Regions from separate parts of the Mesorhizobium sp. M0016 genome, predicted to be linked through region 2. Evidence: predicted binding sites of a transcription regulator. Region 2 holds the regulator's gene; each other region holds the start of a gene.

Evidence for each region. The regulator PhoB, encoded in region 2, activates phosphate uptake and scavenging genes when phosphate is short. The targets are predictions, from matches to a motif close to TGTCATNNANCTGTCAT.
Region 1: NKJ88_RS13765 (bifunctional 2',3'-cyclic-nucleotide 2'-phosphodiesterase/3'-nucleotidase) is a predicted target of PhoB. The motif match lies at 1,340-1,356, and genes of this name have one in related genera.
Region 3: NKJ88_RS06750 (LTA synthase family protein) is a predicted target of PhoB. The motif match lies at 1,347-1,363, and genes of this name have one in related genera.
Region 4: NKJ88_RS03690 (DUF1045 domain-containing protein) is a predicted target of PhoB. The motif match lies at 1,686-1,702, and genes of this name have one in related genera.

What each region holds. Positions count from the first base shown of each region.
Region 1 covers NZ_JAMYVM010000007.1:259,832-263,130, forward strand. The annotation lists gene NKJ88_RS13765 (bifunctional 2',3'-cyclic-nucleotide 2'-phosphodiesterase/3'-nucleotidase) at 1-1,238, opposite strand, end outside; gene NKJ88_RS13770 (NAD(P)/FAD-dependent oxidoreductase) at 1,380-2,645, opposite strand; gene NKJ88_RS13775 (5-formyltetrahydrofolate cyclo-ligase) at 2,827-3,299, shown strand, end outside.
Region 2 covers NZ_JAMYVM010000015.1:54,182-57,480, forward strand. The annotation lists gene NKJ88_RS20930 (ROK family protein) at 193-1,428, shown strand; gene phoB (phosphate regulon transcriptional regulator PhoB) at 1,459-2,148, opposite strand; gene phoU (phosphate signaling complex protein PhoU) at 2,165-2,869, opposite strand; gene pstB (phosphate ABC transporter ATP-binding protein PstB) at 2,911-3,299, opposite strand, start outside.
Region 3 covers NZ_JAMYVM010000003.1:311,977-315,275, reverse strand. The annotation lists gene NKJ88_RS06750 (LTA synthase family protein) at 1-1,296, opposite strand, end outside; gene fabD (ACP S-malonyltransferase) at 1,574-2,521, shown strand; gene fabG (3-oxoacyl-[acyl-carrier-protein] reductase) at 2,582-3,299, shown strand, end outside.
Region 4 covers NZ_JAMYVM010000002.1:188,032-191,330, reverse strand. The annotation lists gene iolE (myo-inosose-2 dehydratase) at 1-329, shown strand, start outside; gene NKJ88_RS03700 (hypothetical protein) at 339-587, shown strand; gene iolB (5-deoxy-glucuronate isomerase) at 777-1,589, shown strand; gene NKJ88_RS03690 (DUF1045 domain-containing protein) at 1,744-2,451, shown strand; gene NKJ88_RS03685 (alpha-D-ribose 1-methylphosphonate 5-triphosphate diphosphatase) at 2,486-3,299, shown strand, end outside.

The DNA.
Region 1 (3,299 bases), on a different contig from region 2:
AGGTACCAGCTCTGCGCCTGGTTGACGATCTGCACCGACGGATCGTCGGCGACCAGCGCGAAATAGGAATAGAGCGGCGCCGAGGTCTTGCCGACCGGTCGGCGGACATAGGCAAGTGTCGCCTCATGGTCCGCCTTCAGCGCATCGACGACGCGCTGGTCGTCCGCCACCGTCGGCTTGTTTGCCTTGTCGACGCGCTGGTAGATCGGCCTTGCCTCCGATGTGGCCGAGGCTACGCGCCATTTCGATCCGTCCCGTTCCAGAAGCAGATCGATCAGTCCCATATGCGAGCCCCAGAAACCGCCCATCACGGCGGGCTTGCCCTGCAGCGTGCCTTTCTCGGTGTCGACGCCTTCGAGCGCCTGAAAATCCTTCTTGCCGGGGAAGACGAGATGCTGATGGCCGGTGAACACCGCATCGATGCCTTCGACGCCGGCGACGAAGAAGGAGGCGTTCTCCATGCCGTCGCCCTGCTTGATATCGATGCCGGAATGCGAGAGCGCGATGACGATGTCGGCGCCCTCCTCCTTGATCTGCGGCACCCATGCCCTGGCCGCCTCGACGATGTCGCGCGTCCTGACATTGCCTTCCAGGTTCTTCAGGTCCCAGACCATGATCTGCGGCGGCACAAAGCCGATGATGCCGATCTTGATCGGCTGCTCGGCGCCCGACCCGTCCTTGATCTTCTTGTCGAGGATGACATAGGGCTTGAGGTAGAGCTTGTCGTCGCGCGGTTTGGCGGCAAGCTCGGTGCCGCGGATCAGATTGGCGCAGACGAAGGGGAAATTGGCTCCGGCCAGCACCTTGTCGAGGAACGACAGGCCGTAATTGAACTCGTGATTGCCGAGCGTCGAGCATTCATAGCCCAGCAGGTTCATGCCCTTCATGATCGGATGCAGATCGCCTTCCTTGAGGCCCTTCTCATAGGCGATGTAATCGCCCATCGGATTGCCCTGCAAAAGATCGCCATTGTCGATCAGCATCGCATTGGTGGCTTCCTTGCGCACCGCCGCGATCAGTGAGGCCGTCCGTGACAGGCCCATCGTGTCGTTGGCTTTGTCGGCGTAGTAGTCGTAAGGCAGCACATTCACATGAATGTCGGTGGTCTCCATGATCCTCAGATGCGCCTGATTGGCCTGCGCGCGGGCGGAAAACGGATGCAGCATGATCAGCGCCCCGCTGGCGGCCGTACCGGCAAGAAAACTACGGCGGGAGACGGGGTAATTGAGATGCGGCATTGGTTTTCCTTCCCAGCGACGTGACAAGATCCCAGCCCCGGGCGGAAGCTTCGCGCCGAAAACCGGCCATGTCCATCGGGAAGTCAGTCGATCAGCAAAAGGTGACGGCTGGATGAATATCCTTGGCCGCGGTTGAGAACCTCAGCCCTTGTCATCGTCGCCCTGGGTGATCAGCCGCGCGCTGCGCTGGCCGGTGAAATAGATCCATAGCCAGCTAAGCGACACCGAGAGCCGGTTGCGGAAACCGATCAGGAAGTAGATATGCGCCACGCCCCACAGCCACCAGGCAAGCCATCCCGTGAGCTTGATCGAGCCGAAATCGATCGCGGCTGCCCACTTGCCGATCGTCGCCAGGTCGCCGGCATGTTTGTAGCGGAAAGGCCGCGGCGCGCCATCGCCGGCCAGCCGCGCCCTGATCGTCGCGGCGACATGCTTGCCCTCCTGCTTGGCCGAGGGCGCCACGCCGGGCACCGGTTTGCCGTCCGGCCGCAAGACATGCGCGGTGTCGCCGATGACGAAGATTTCAGGACTGTTCGGCACGGTCAGATCGGGCTCGACCATTACCCTGCCCGCCCGGTCCACCGGCGCGCCCAGCCACTCTCCCGCGGGTGAAGCCGCCACGCCGGCGGCCCACAGGATGGTTCGCGCCGGCAGATGCGTATCGCCAAAGACGACGCCTTCGGCATCGAGGCGCGTGACGGCGCGGCCAAGCTCGACCGTGACGCCCCGCCGCTCCAGCGCCTTGCGCGCATAGTCGGACAGCTTTGGCGCGAAATTGGCTAGGATCCTGTCTCCGGCCTCGACCAGCACCACACGCGCCTCACGCGTGTCGATGTTGCGGAATTCGCCGCGCAGCGTTTCATGCGCGAGTTCGACAATGGTGCCGGCAAGCTCCACGCCGGTCGGGCCGCCGCCGACGATGACCAGTGTCAGCAGTGCCTGGCGCTTGGCCGGATCGGTCTCGCGCTCGGCCTGCTCGAAGGCGAGCAGGATGCGCCGCCGAATGGTGGTTGCGTCTTCAAGCGTCTTCAGCCCGGGCGCGAAAGGCTCCCATTCGTCGTGGCCGAAATAAGCATGACGCGCGCCGGTGGCGAGCACCAGCGTGTCGTAGGGAACAGAACTGCCGTCCTCAAGCAGCACGCGTTTGCCTGGACGGTCGACGCCGGTGACGTTGCCGAGCAGCGTCGTCACGTCCTCGCGCTTGCGCAGCAGATGACGGATCGGCCAGGCAACTTCCGAGGTCGCCAGCGAGGCGGTCGCCACCTGGTAAAGCAGCGGCTGGAAAAGGTGATGGTTGCGCTTGTCGATCATGGTGATGCGCACGGGTGCGCCGGCCAGCGCCCGGGTGAGTTCGAGACCGCCGAACCCTGCGCCGACGACAACGACATGATGGCTGGTTTCACTCATCGCATTCACCCCTGTTTGTCTCTCTTTATCTAGTGATTTTTGTGCACCGCAACAATGTCGCGGCGCGCTAGACTGCCGCGCGTAAGGCTGCCCAGGACTCGTCGCCGGATGTCGCGAATGCCTATGTCGGCAAGCCTGGACGGGTATAGCCTTGCAGGGGCTGGAACCACGGGAGTGAAGCATGGCCAACGACGATGACAAAGATCGCAAAGGGCGGGCGCAATATTCTTCGCCGCCTTGCTTCATGCACGAACTCGATCCGGAATTTCGCGCGCCATTGACCGACTGGACCGATGTGCGCCGTTGGCGCAAGGCCGAGCGCGAGCGTCTGATCGCGGCACGGTTGGCGGTTTCCGCCGATGCGCGGGTGGCGATGTCGCGGGCTATCGCCGAAGGGCTCGACGCGACCATGGGCGACATTGCCGGCCGCATGGTCAGCCTCTATTGGCCGTTTCGCGGCGAGCCGGACCTGCGGCCGTGGATGCCGTCGATCAACGAACGCGGCGGCCGCACGGCGCTGCCCATCGTGATCGAGAAGGGCCAGCCGCTGATCTTCCGCGCTTATGTGCCTGGCGACCGGCTGGAAAAAGGCGTCTGGAACATCCCTATCCCCGCCGAAGGCGACCCGGTGCTGCCCGACATCGTCATCTCGCC
Region 2 (3,299 bases):
GAGCCTCGAAAAAATACTGGTTCAATGATAAGGCACTGTCAACATCGATTATGATGGATTCTGATGGCGTTGCCGAATTTTTTCGAGCTCCGCAATAAACAATGACAGGGCTGCCGGCGTCTGCCAATATTTGGCTGGTGCCGTCGAACGCCTTCACTATCATGAGGCGCGAGGAGGCCGGGAGGAAAACAAATGTCGGTTGGGATCCGCCACGACGATCTGCGCCGTCGCAACCGTGCGATGGTGATTTCGGCCGTGCGCCGGGCCGGCCAGCCGTCGCGGACCGAGATTGCGGCGACCACCGGCCTCAGCCATTCGACGATATCGGCAATCTCGTCTGATCTAATTCAAGAAGGCATCCTGATTGAAGGCAAGCCTGGCGAGACCGGCTCGCTGAAACGCGGCCGGCCGCAGGTCGGCCTTGGCCTCAACCCGGAAGCGGCGGCGGTCATGACCGTGGTGCTGTCGCTGAACTTCCTCTCCGTCACCGTCATCGACTATGCCGGCCAGGTGGTCGCGGAAGAACAGCGCCGGCTCGACACGCTGACCATGCCGCGCGACGAGCTGATCGGCGAATGCGTAGCAATCGTCGGGCGGCGTCTCGCGGACCCGGACCTCGATGTCCAGAGCATCGCCCGCATTGCCATGGGCATCCAGGGCATCACCGATTCGCAGGCGCGGGCCATGCTGTGGTCGCCAATCACGCCACTGACCGACATTGCCTTCGCCGACATGTTGGAAGCGGAATTCGGCATTCCTGCCACCATGGAGAACGACTGCAATATGATGGCGGTGGCCCTGCAATGGCGCCAGCCCGAGCGCTACCGCGACAATTTCATCGCGATCCTCTTGTCGCACGGCATCGGCATGGGGCTGGTGCTGAAAGGCGAACTGTTCACCGGCACCCATTCCTCCGGCGGCGAGTTCGGCCACATGATCCACCGTCCGGGCGGCGCGCTCTGCCGCTGCGGGCGGCGCGGCTGCGTCGAGGCCTATGCCGGAAACTACGCCATCTGGCGCAGCGCCAAAATGATGAGCGAAGATGCCGAGCCGGTCGATATCGGCGACGCTGATATGCGCGCACTCGCCGCGCGCGCCCGCGAAACCGATGGCCCGGAGCGCGAAGCCTATCGCAAGGCCGGTGAGGCGCTCGGCTTCGGCCTCGGCAGCCTGTTTGCGCTGATCGACCCGGCGCCTGTCGCCATGGTTGGCGTCAGCGCCGCCGCCTTCGACCTGATCGAGCCGGCATTGCGCGAAGCGATCGCCCAGACCGCCGGCGGCCAGCACTCGAAATCGATCTCCTTCGACACCGAGCCCAACGAGCTGCCGCTGATCCGCGAAGGCTGTGCCATGCGCGCGCTCGGCTTCGTCGATCAGGAGATTTTCGCGCCGGGCATTCAGGCCAAATCCGGCAAGCATGTCGCCTGAATGGCCGGCAACGGCGCGACGCGCAGCATCCTAGTCTTCCCTGATCGCGTAGCCGGCGCCGCGAATGGTACGGATGACATCCGGCATGCGGCCGTTGTTGACCGCTTTGCGTAAGCGCCCGACATGGACGTCGACGGTTCGCTCGTCGATGTAGATCGTCTCGCCCCAGACATTGTCGAGCAGCTGGCTGCGCGAGAACACGCGGCCGGGATGGCGCATCATGAATTCGAGCAGCCGGAACTCGGTCGGTCCGAGCCTGATCTCGCTCTTCTTGCGGTAGACACGGTGCGACTCGCGGTCGAGCACGATGTCGCCGACCTTGAGCACGCTGGACAGCACTTCCGGCTTGGCCCGGCGCAGCAGCGCCTTCACGCGCGCCATGAACTCCGGCGTCGAGAATGGCTTGACCAGATAGTCGTCGGCACCGGTGGACAGGCCGCGCACGCGATCGCTTTCCTCACCGCGCGCGGTCAGCATGATGATCGGCAGCCGCTCGGTTTCGGGCCGCACTCTAAGCCGCCGGCAGAGCTCGATGCCGGAAACAGCGGGCACCATCCAGTCGAGCACCAGGAGATCGGGCACGTTTTCCTGCAGGCGGATCTCGGCCTCGTCGCCGCGTGTCACCACCTCGACGTGATAGCCTTCGGATTCGAGGTTGTAGCGGAGGAGCACGCCTAGCGGCTCCTCGTCCTCCACGACCATGATGCGTGGCGCGATCATAGGCAGTTCACCCTCATCAGGCCGGCGTGGCCATCGCCGTCTCGTCCTGCTTCGGACGATTGGCGGGCAATTGCTGGCCGGTCAGCACATAATACGCATTTTCGGCGATGTTGGTGACATGATCGCCGATGCGCTCAAGATTCTTGGCGCAGAACAAGAGATGCGTGCAGGCGGTGATGTTGCGAGGGTCTTCCATCATGTAGGTCAAGAGCTCACGAAACACGGACGTGTATTTGACGTCGATGCGCTCGTCGTCATTCCTGAGTTTTGCAAGAGCTGCCGCATCGGTGGCGGCATATTCCTCGACGACGCCTTGCACCTGGATCAGCACCAGCTGCGCCATGGCATCGATGGAGTGCGAGAGGTCGCGCGGCGTGACGCTCAAGCCCACGGTGCCGACGCGTTTGGCGATGTTCTTGGCGAGATCGCCGATGCGCTCGAGGTCGCCGGCCATGCGGATCGAGCCGACCACGGCGCGCAGATCGTTGGCCATCGGCTGGCGCTTGGCGATCAGCGTGATGGCGCGGTCGTCCAGTTCGCGCTGGCGCGCATCCATGATGGCGTCGTCGGAAACGACACGCTGTGCCAGCGCATTGTCCGAATTGAGCAGCGCCCTGGTCGAGCCGCTGACCATCGAGCCTGCCAGATCGCCCATGTCGCGGATCAGCTTGCTGATCTGCCCGAGCTCTTCATCGAAGGAGGCGACGGTATGTTCACCCATGATCTTGGTCCTCGTGCCTGAAAATTCACCCGCCGGACGGCTCAGCCGAAGCGGCCGGTAATGTAGTCCTGGGTGCGCTTGTCGTCGGGGTTGGTGAACATCTTGTCGGTGGCGCCCTCCTCGACGAGATAGCCGAGATGGAACATCGCCGTGCGCTGCGACACGCGCGCCGCCTGCTGCATCGAGTGGGTGACGATGACGATCGTGTAGTTCTGGCGCAGTTCGTCGATCAGCTCCTCGACACGGGCGGTGGCGATCGGATCGAGCGCCGAGCAGGGCTCGTCCATCAGGATCACCTCCGGCGACACGGCGATGGCGCGCGCGATGCACAGGCGCTGCTGCTGGCCGCCGGACAGGCCGGTGCCGGGCTCCTGCAGGCGGTCCTTGACCTCGTTCCAGATCGCCGCCTTCTTCAGGCTCTGCTCGACGA
Region 3 (3,299 bases), on a different contig from region 2:
GTGGTTCTGCAGGCTGACGGCGAAGAAGAACACCGGCCGCTCGCTGGCGTCGGCCTCTGCGATGATCTCGTCGGTCATCGACGCATCGGAAGCCAGCGGCCCGCGCTTTTCCAGTGGCGGCAGCGTCTCTTCCGAGCGGAAATCGTTGAAGCCGAAATCGGCATAGACGGCGCCCCTGTTCCAGAACCAGTTGGTGCCCGGATGGATGGCGCGCGCCCGGTATCCCTCGCTTTTCAGGAAGGTCGCCAGCGACGGCGTCGGTGTGCGCACATATTGCTGGTAGGGGATCGAGCCCGCCGGCAGGAAGGCATTGGAAAAGCCGGTCAGCGCCTCGAATTCGATGTTGGCGGTCATGCCGCCGAATTCCGGCGAAAACATATAGCCGGAACGCAGCGCCCGCACATTGGGGATCGGGTCAGGCGTGATTGTGACGCCGGGCAGCTTGGTCGGATCCCAGAAAGATTCGCTCATCACCACGATGATGTCGGGTTTCTCATCCGGTACCGAGGCCGCCACAGCAGGCCTGTCGATCGCGTCGATCGCCTTGTCGGAATAGCCCGCCGGCGCCGAGACATGCGCCATCGGCACGTTGAGCGCGAAGGCCAGCGCAAACCCGTTGGAGGCGTAGTTCTCCTTCTGGTCCCACATGATCGGGATGATCTGCAGCCGGTCGCGGGTCCACGAGAAGGTGGCGTAGTCCATGATTGAGACGAAGAAGGCGAGCAGCGGCACTGCCAGCGTCAGCCGCGCCAGCCGCCCTTTGCGGCTGAGGATCGGAACCTTGCGGCGCCACAACCGCCAGCCATAGATCAGCAGCGACAGGCCGGCGACGATGCCGACCGCCATGGCGAGCGCCGTCCAAGGCCGTTCGCGCACCAGGAGCGGCATCAGTGCCATGATCTGGCGCGAATAAAGAAAATCGGTTGGGTAGAGCGGATCGCCGAGATAATGCGACTTCTGATGCCCGACAAAGGCCAGCGCCAGCGTCAGCGGCGCCACGATCATCAGGCTCTGGTGACTGCGGCCAAGCACGGCGTCCAGTCCCATCAGCACCAATGCAAAGACAATGATGGTGGTCCAGCCCGGCTTGAATGGCTGCAGGAAGAAGTCGACCGTGCCGAAGAAGTCGCCGCGCACGATCCATTCGATGGCGAACACCAGGATGGCGGAGGCAAGCAGCGTGACCAGACCGTAGCGGATGACCGGCCATCTGCGCCCCGGCAGGTAGCCGGTGGACGGATCGTCTTCCAAGAACTGTGGCGCGGGTACGGCCGCGCCCTTCCTGATCCTAGCCACGTCTCTTCCCCCGGCCCAAGCAACGCGTATTTCCACTCGCGCCACCGTTCTGTCATAGAACTGTCATGCAAAAGCTAGCGCCTGTGGCGAAAATAAGAAGAGCCAGCAAACGATTCGTGAGCGGTTTTCATCAGGTGTGATCGGCAAAAAGCCTTTGGGAACAGGGACTCGAGGTCAGCTCCGGTTCAAGCGAGAGCCGAAATGCCCCCTCCGGGCTTGACTTGGCGGTCCGCCTTGCGTCACAGGCAGTAAAAATCAGCCGCTGGAGAGCGCCCAAATGGCCGTCGCATTCACCTTTCCGGGACAGGGCAGCCAGGCTGTCGGCATGGGCAAGGACCTCGCCGACGCCTTCCCCGAGGCACGCAGGGTGTTCGAGGAAGTCGATGATGCGCTGGGCGAAAAGCTGTCGAAACTGATCTGGGAAGGCCCGGAAGAGGCGCTGACCCTGACTGCCAATGCCCAGCCGGCGCTGATGGCGGTCTCGCTGGCGGGAATCCGCTCGCTGGAAGCGCGCGGCTTTTCGCTGAAGGACAAGGTTGCCTACGTTGCCGGTCATTCGCTCGGCGAATATTCCGCCCTTGCCGCGGCCGGTTTCGTTTCGGTCGCCGATGCTGCCCGGCTGCTGCGCATCCGCGGCAACGCCATGCAGGCGGCGGTGCCGGCCGGCGAGGGCGCCATGGCGGCGATCATCGGACTGGAACAGCCCGACGTCGAAGCCGCTTGCACCGAGGCCGCAACGGGATCCGGCAAGGTCTGCCAGATCGCCAACGACAATGGCGGCGGCCAGCTGGTGATCTCCGGCGCCAGGGCGGCGGTGGAACTCGCCGCGAAACTGTGCACCGAAAAGGGCGCCAAGCGGGCGCTGATGCTGCAGGTCTCCGCACCCTTCCATTCGGCGCTGATGGCGCCGGCGGCCGATGTCATGCGCGAGGCGCTGGCCGGCGTGACCAAGAATGCACCGGTCGTGCCCGTCGTCTCCAACGTCACTGTAGCCCCGACCAGCGACCCCGACGAGATCGCGCGCCGCCTGGTCGAGCAGATCACCGGCCGCGTGCGCTGGCGCGAAACGGTGGAGTGGTTCGGCGCCAATGGCGTCGCCACGCTCTATGAGATCGGCGCCGGCAAGGTGCTTTCCGGCCTGGCGCGGCGGATCAACCGCGACATCGCCACATCGGCCGTCGGCACGCCGGCCGATGTCGAGGCGGCGCTGGCCGCGCTTGCATAATACACTGGCGATTCAACCCCTCCCGTGGGAAGGGTGTTCTCTTAAGATCAGGAGACGAAAATGTTCGAACTGACCGGCCGCAAGGCGCTCGTCACCGGCGCATCGGGCGGCATTGGCGAGGCGATTGCCCGGGTGCTGCATGCGCAAGGCGCCATTGTCGGCCTGCACGGCACCCGCATCGAGAAACTGGAGACCCTGGCCGGCGAACTCGGCGACCGGGTAAAGCTGTTCCCGGCCAATCTTGCCGACCGTGACGAGGTCAAGGCGCTTGGCCAGAAGGCCGAAGCCGAACTCGAAGGCGTCGACATACTGGTCAACAATGCCGGCATCACCAAGGACGGCCTGTTCGTGCGCATGGCGGACGCGGATTGGGACAGCGTGCTGGAGGTGAACCTCACCGCCGTGTTCCGGCTCACCCGCGAGCTGACCCATCCTATGATGCGCCGCCGCCATGGCCGCATCATCAACATCACCTCGGTGGTCGGCGTCACCGGCAATCCTGGCCAGACCAATTATTGCGCCTCCAAGGCCGGCATGATCGGCTTTTCGAAGTCGCTGGCGCAGGAGATCGCCACCCGCAACATCACCGTCAACTGCGTCGCCCCGGGCTTTATCGAATCGGCCATGACCGACAAGCTCAACGACAAGCAGAAAGACGCGATAATGGCCGCGATCCCGACGCGCCGCATGGGCACGAGTGTTGAAGTGGCGTCGGCCGTCGCCTATCTCGCCTCCAACGAGGCAGCCTACGTCACCGGCCAGACCATCCACGTCAACG
Region 4 (3,299 bases), on a different contig from region 2:
TCGACAACCACCACAAGCGCATCAGCCATGTCCATGTGAAGGATGTGCGCATGGGCGTGATCGACGGGCTCGACCGCACGAAGCAGTCCTTTCTCGACGCCGTGGCGCTCGGTGCCTTCACGGTGCCTGGCGACGGTTCGCTCGATTTCGGCGCCATCGTGCAGCGCTTCGCCGACCATGGCTATGAAGGCTGGTTCGTCGTCGAGGCCGAGCAGGACCCGAAGAAGAACCCGCCGCTGAAGATGGCCCAAGTGGGTTACAAGGAGCTGATGCGGGTGATGACGGCGGCCGGCTACACGGTGGAAACGCAAGGCTTTCCCAATGCCTGAGGCGATCCGATGAAGGATTACGAGCACCCGTTCTTCCGGCCGCTGTGGCGGCGCGTTGCCGTCGTCGCCGTCTGCGTGATCTGGGCGGGAATAGAAGTCGCCTCCGGCACGCCGTTCTGGGGTGTCATCGCGCTCGGCTTTGCTGCCTACGCGGTGTGGCAGTTCTTCTATCTTTACAAGCCGGTGGAGGAGAGCAAGGCTGCGCCTGATCGACCGAAGACCGGCGAAGCGAAGGCGGACGCCGAACCGAAGGAATGAAGCGGCCGCGGCTCGGAAGAGCTTGCGGGTCGGACACTCGACACCTGGCGTATCGCCTACGTCGGTGATTGCCGGAATGTCCCTCGCTTCGTCATCCTAGGGTCTTCGCGACGGAGCTTCGCTCCTGCTTCGCCCTAGGATGACGAAGTTGAGAGGCCGACCTCGAAGACTTGCGATAGGAGACAAAACATGTCGAAACTGCTCGTCAAAGCCGACAAGGGCCATGGCCGCGTCGCGCATGTCACGCCCAACAGCGCCGGATGGACCTATGTCGGCTTCGACCTGCACCGGCTGAAGCCGGGCGAGACCGCATCCGGCAAGACGCAGGATCGCGAAGTCTGCCTGGTGTTCGTCACCGGCAAGGGCACGGCAAAGGCCGGCGGCCGGGAACTCGGCCTGCTCGGCGAGCGCATGTCGCCCTTCGAGGGCAAGCCGTGGTCGGTCTATATCCCGGAGGGTTCGGACTGGTCGGTCACCGCCGACACCGATCTCGAACTCGCGGTCTGCTCGGCGCCGGGCCTGGGCGGCGGCTTGCCCGTTCGCGTCATCGCACCCGACGACCTCGGCCAGGAGACTCGGGGCAAAGGCACCAACACGCGCTACGTCACCAACATATTGCCCGAGGGCAAGCCCGCCGACTCGCTGCTGGTGGTCGAGGTCATCACGCCCGGCGGCCACACATCGAGCTACCCGCCGCACAAGCACGACCAGGACAATCTGCCTGCCGAATCCTATCTCGAGGAAACCTACTACCACCGCCTCAACCCGCCGCAGGGTTTTGCCTTCCAGCGCGTCTACACCGACGCCGACAAGACCGGCGCCCGCGAGCTGGACGAAGCCATGGCGATCGAGGACGGCGATGTTGTGCTGGTGCCCAAGGGCTATCACCCCTGCGCCGCCTGCCACGGCTACGACCTCTATTACCTCAACGTCATGGCCGGGCCGAAGCGGACGTGGAAGTTCCACAACGCGCCCGAGCACGAGTGGCTGACGAAGGCCTGATCGGCCTTCGCTTGCGCCGGAAGCGGTTGGTCCAGCAGCAAAAAATCGTCGGCTAACGATCCATTGGGTCGATTTGCCTTCGAAAACCCGCATAAGCTTCGTCAATCCGTCATGGAAATCACCTATGGCAGCGGGCTGACGAGGATTTTTTTCGATGCGCTACGCCATCTATTTCACCCCAAGGCAGGACGAGCCGTTGGCGCGGATCGCCGCCAACTGGCTGGGCCGCCACCCCTTTGGCGCCGCCACCAGGCCGGTCGAGGCGGTGGGCGAGCTGTCGGCGGCCGAAGTCGCCTTTCACACCGCATCGGCGCGGCGCTACGGTTTTCATGCGACGCTGAAAGCGCCCTTCCGGTTGGCCGCCAACGAAACCGAAAGCTCGTTGCGCGCGGCGCTGGACGCCTTTGCCGAAGCAACGCCGACGGTCACCATCCCGCGCCTGGTCGTCAGCCAGATCGATGGTTTCTTCGCTTTGGTGCCGGAAGGCCCGCTGCCGCCGCTCAACCGTTTCGCCGATGATGTCGTGCTTAGCTTCGACCGTTTTCGCGCGCCGCTCACCGAGGCCGAGATCGAGCGGCGCAGCCCGGATTCGCTGAAGCCGGCCGAGTTCCGCAATCTCTGCCAGTGGGGCTATCCCTATGTGTTTGAGACCTTTCGCTTCCACATGACACTGTCCGGCCGGGCCGGGCCGCAGGAAAGCCAACGTCTGCGCGCGGCAATTGACAGCCTGTTCGCCGATGTGCTGCAGCAGCCGGTGCTGGTGGATGCGCTGACGCTGTTCGTCGAAACCGAACCGGGCGCTCCGTTCATGGTGCTTTCGCATCATGCGCTCGGCCGCCGCGCTGCCCGAAAAACCGCCTGACCGCAATTCGTCCGAGTAAGCAAGGACTGCCTGAATGACCGCCGAAACTGTTCTCCACAACGCCCGCATCGTGCTTGCCGACGAGATCGTCGAAGGGTCGCTCGTGCTGCGCGACGGTTTTATCTCCGGCGTCGACGCCGGCACCGGCCACACCGGCGGGAGCATGGGCGGCGAGGACATGGGCGGCGACTACATCATTCCCGGCCTGGTCGAGCTGCACACTGACCATCTCGAAGGCCACTATGCGCCGCGCCCGAAAGTGCGCTGGAACCCGATCGCCGCCGTCCTTGCCCATGACGCGCAGGTGGCCACCGCCGGCATCACCACCGTGCTCGACGCTTTGCGTGTCGGCATGGACGAGGACGCGGATATTACCTCCGACGACATCCGCAAGCTCGCCGGCGCGATCGAGGACAGCGTCGCGAAAGACCGGTTGCGGGCCGACCATTTCCTGCACCTGCGCTGCGAGGTCTCGGCGCCGGATTGCTTGCGGGCTTTCGCCAATTTCGATGGCGACGGGCGGGTCAAGCTGGCCTCGCTGATGGACCATGCGCCGGGACAGCGTCAGTTCGTCAATCTCGAGACCTACGCCCATTACTATCAGCGCAAGCTGAAATTGACCGATCGCGACTTCCAATTGTTCTGCGAAAAGCGGATGTCGGAATCAGCGAAGAATTCGGGACCGAACCGGGTGGCGATATCAGCCGCCTGCAACGAGCGGGGCATTGTGCTGGCGAGCCATGACGACGCCACATCAGGCCATGTCGACGAGGCGATCGAACAAGGCGTGCGCGTCGCGGAATTCCCGACCACGCTGGAAGCCGCCAAGGCCTCGAAGGATGCCGGGC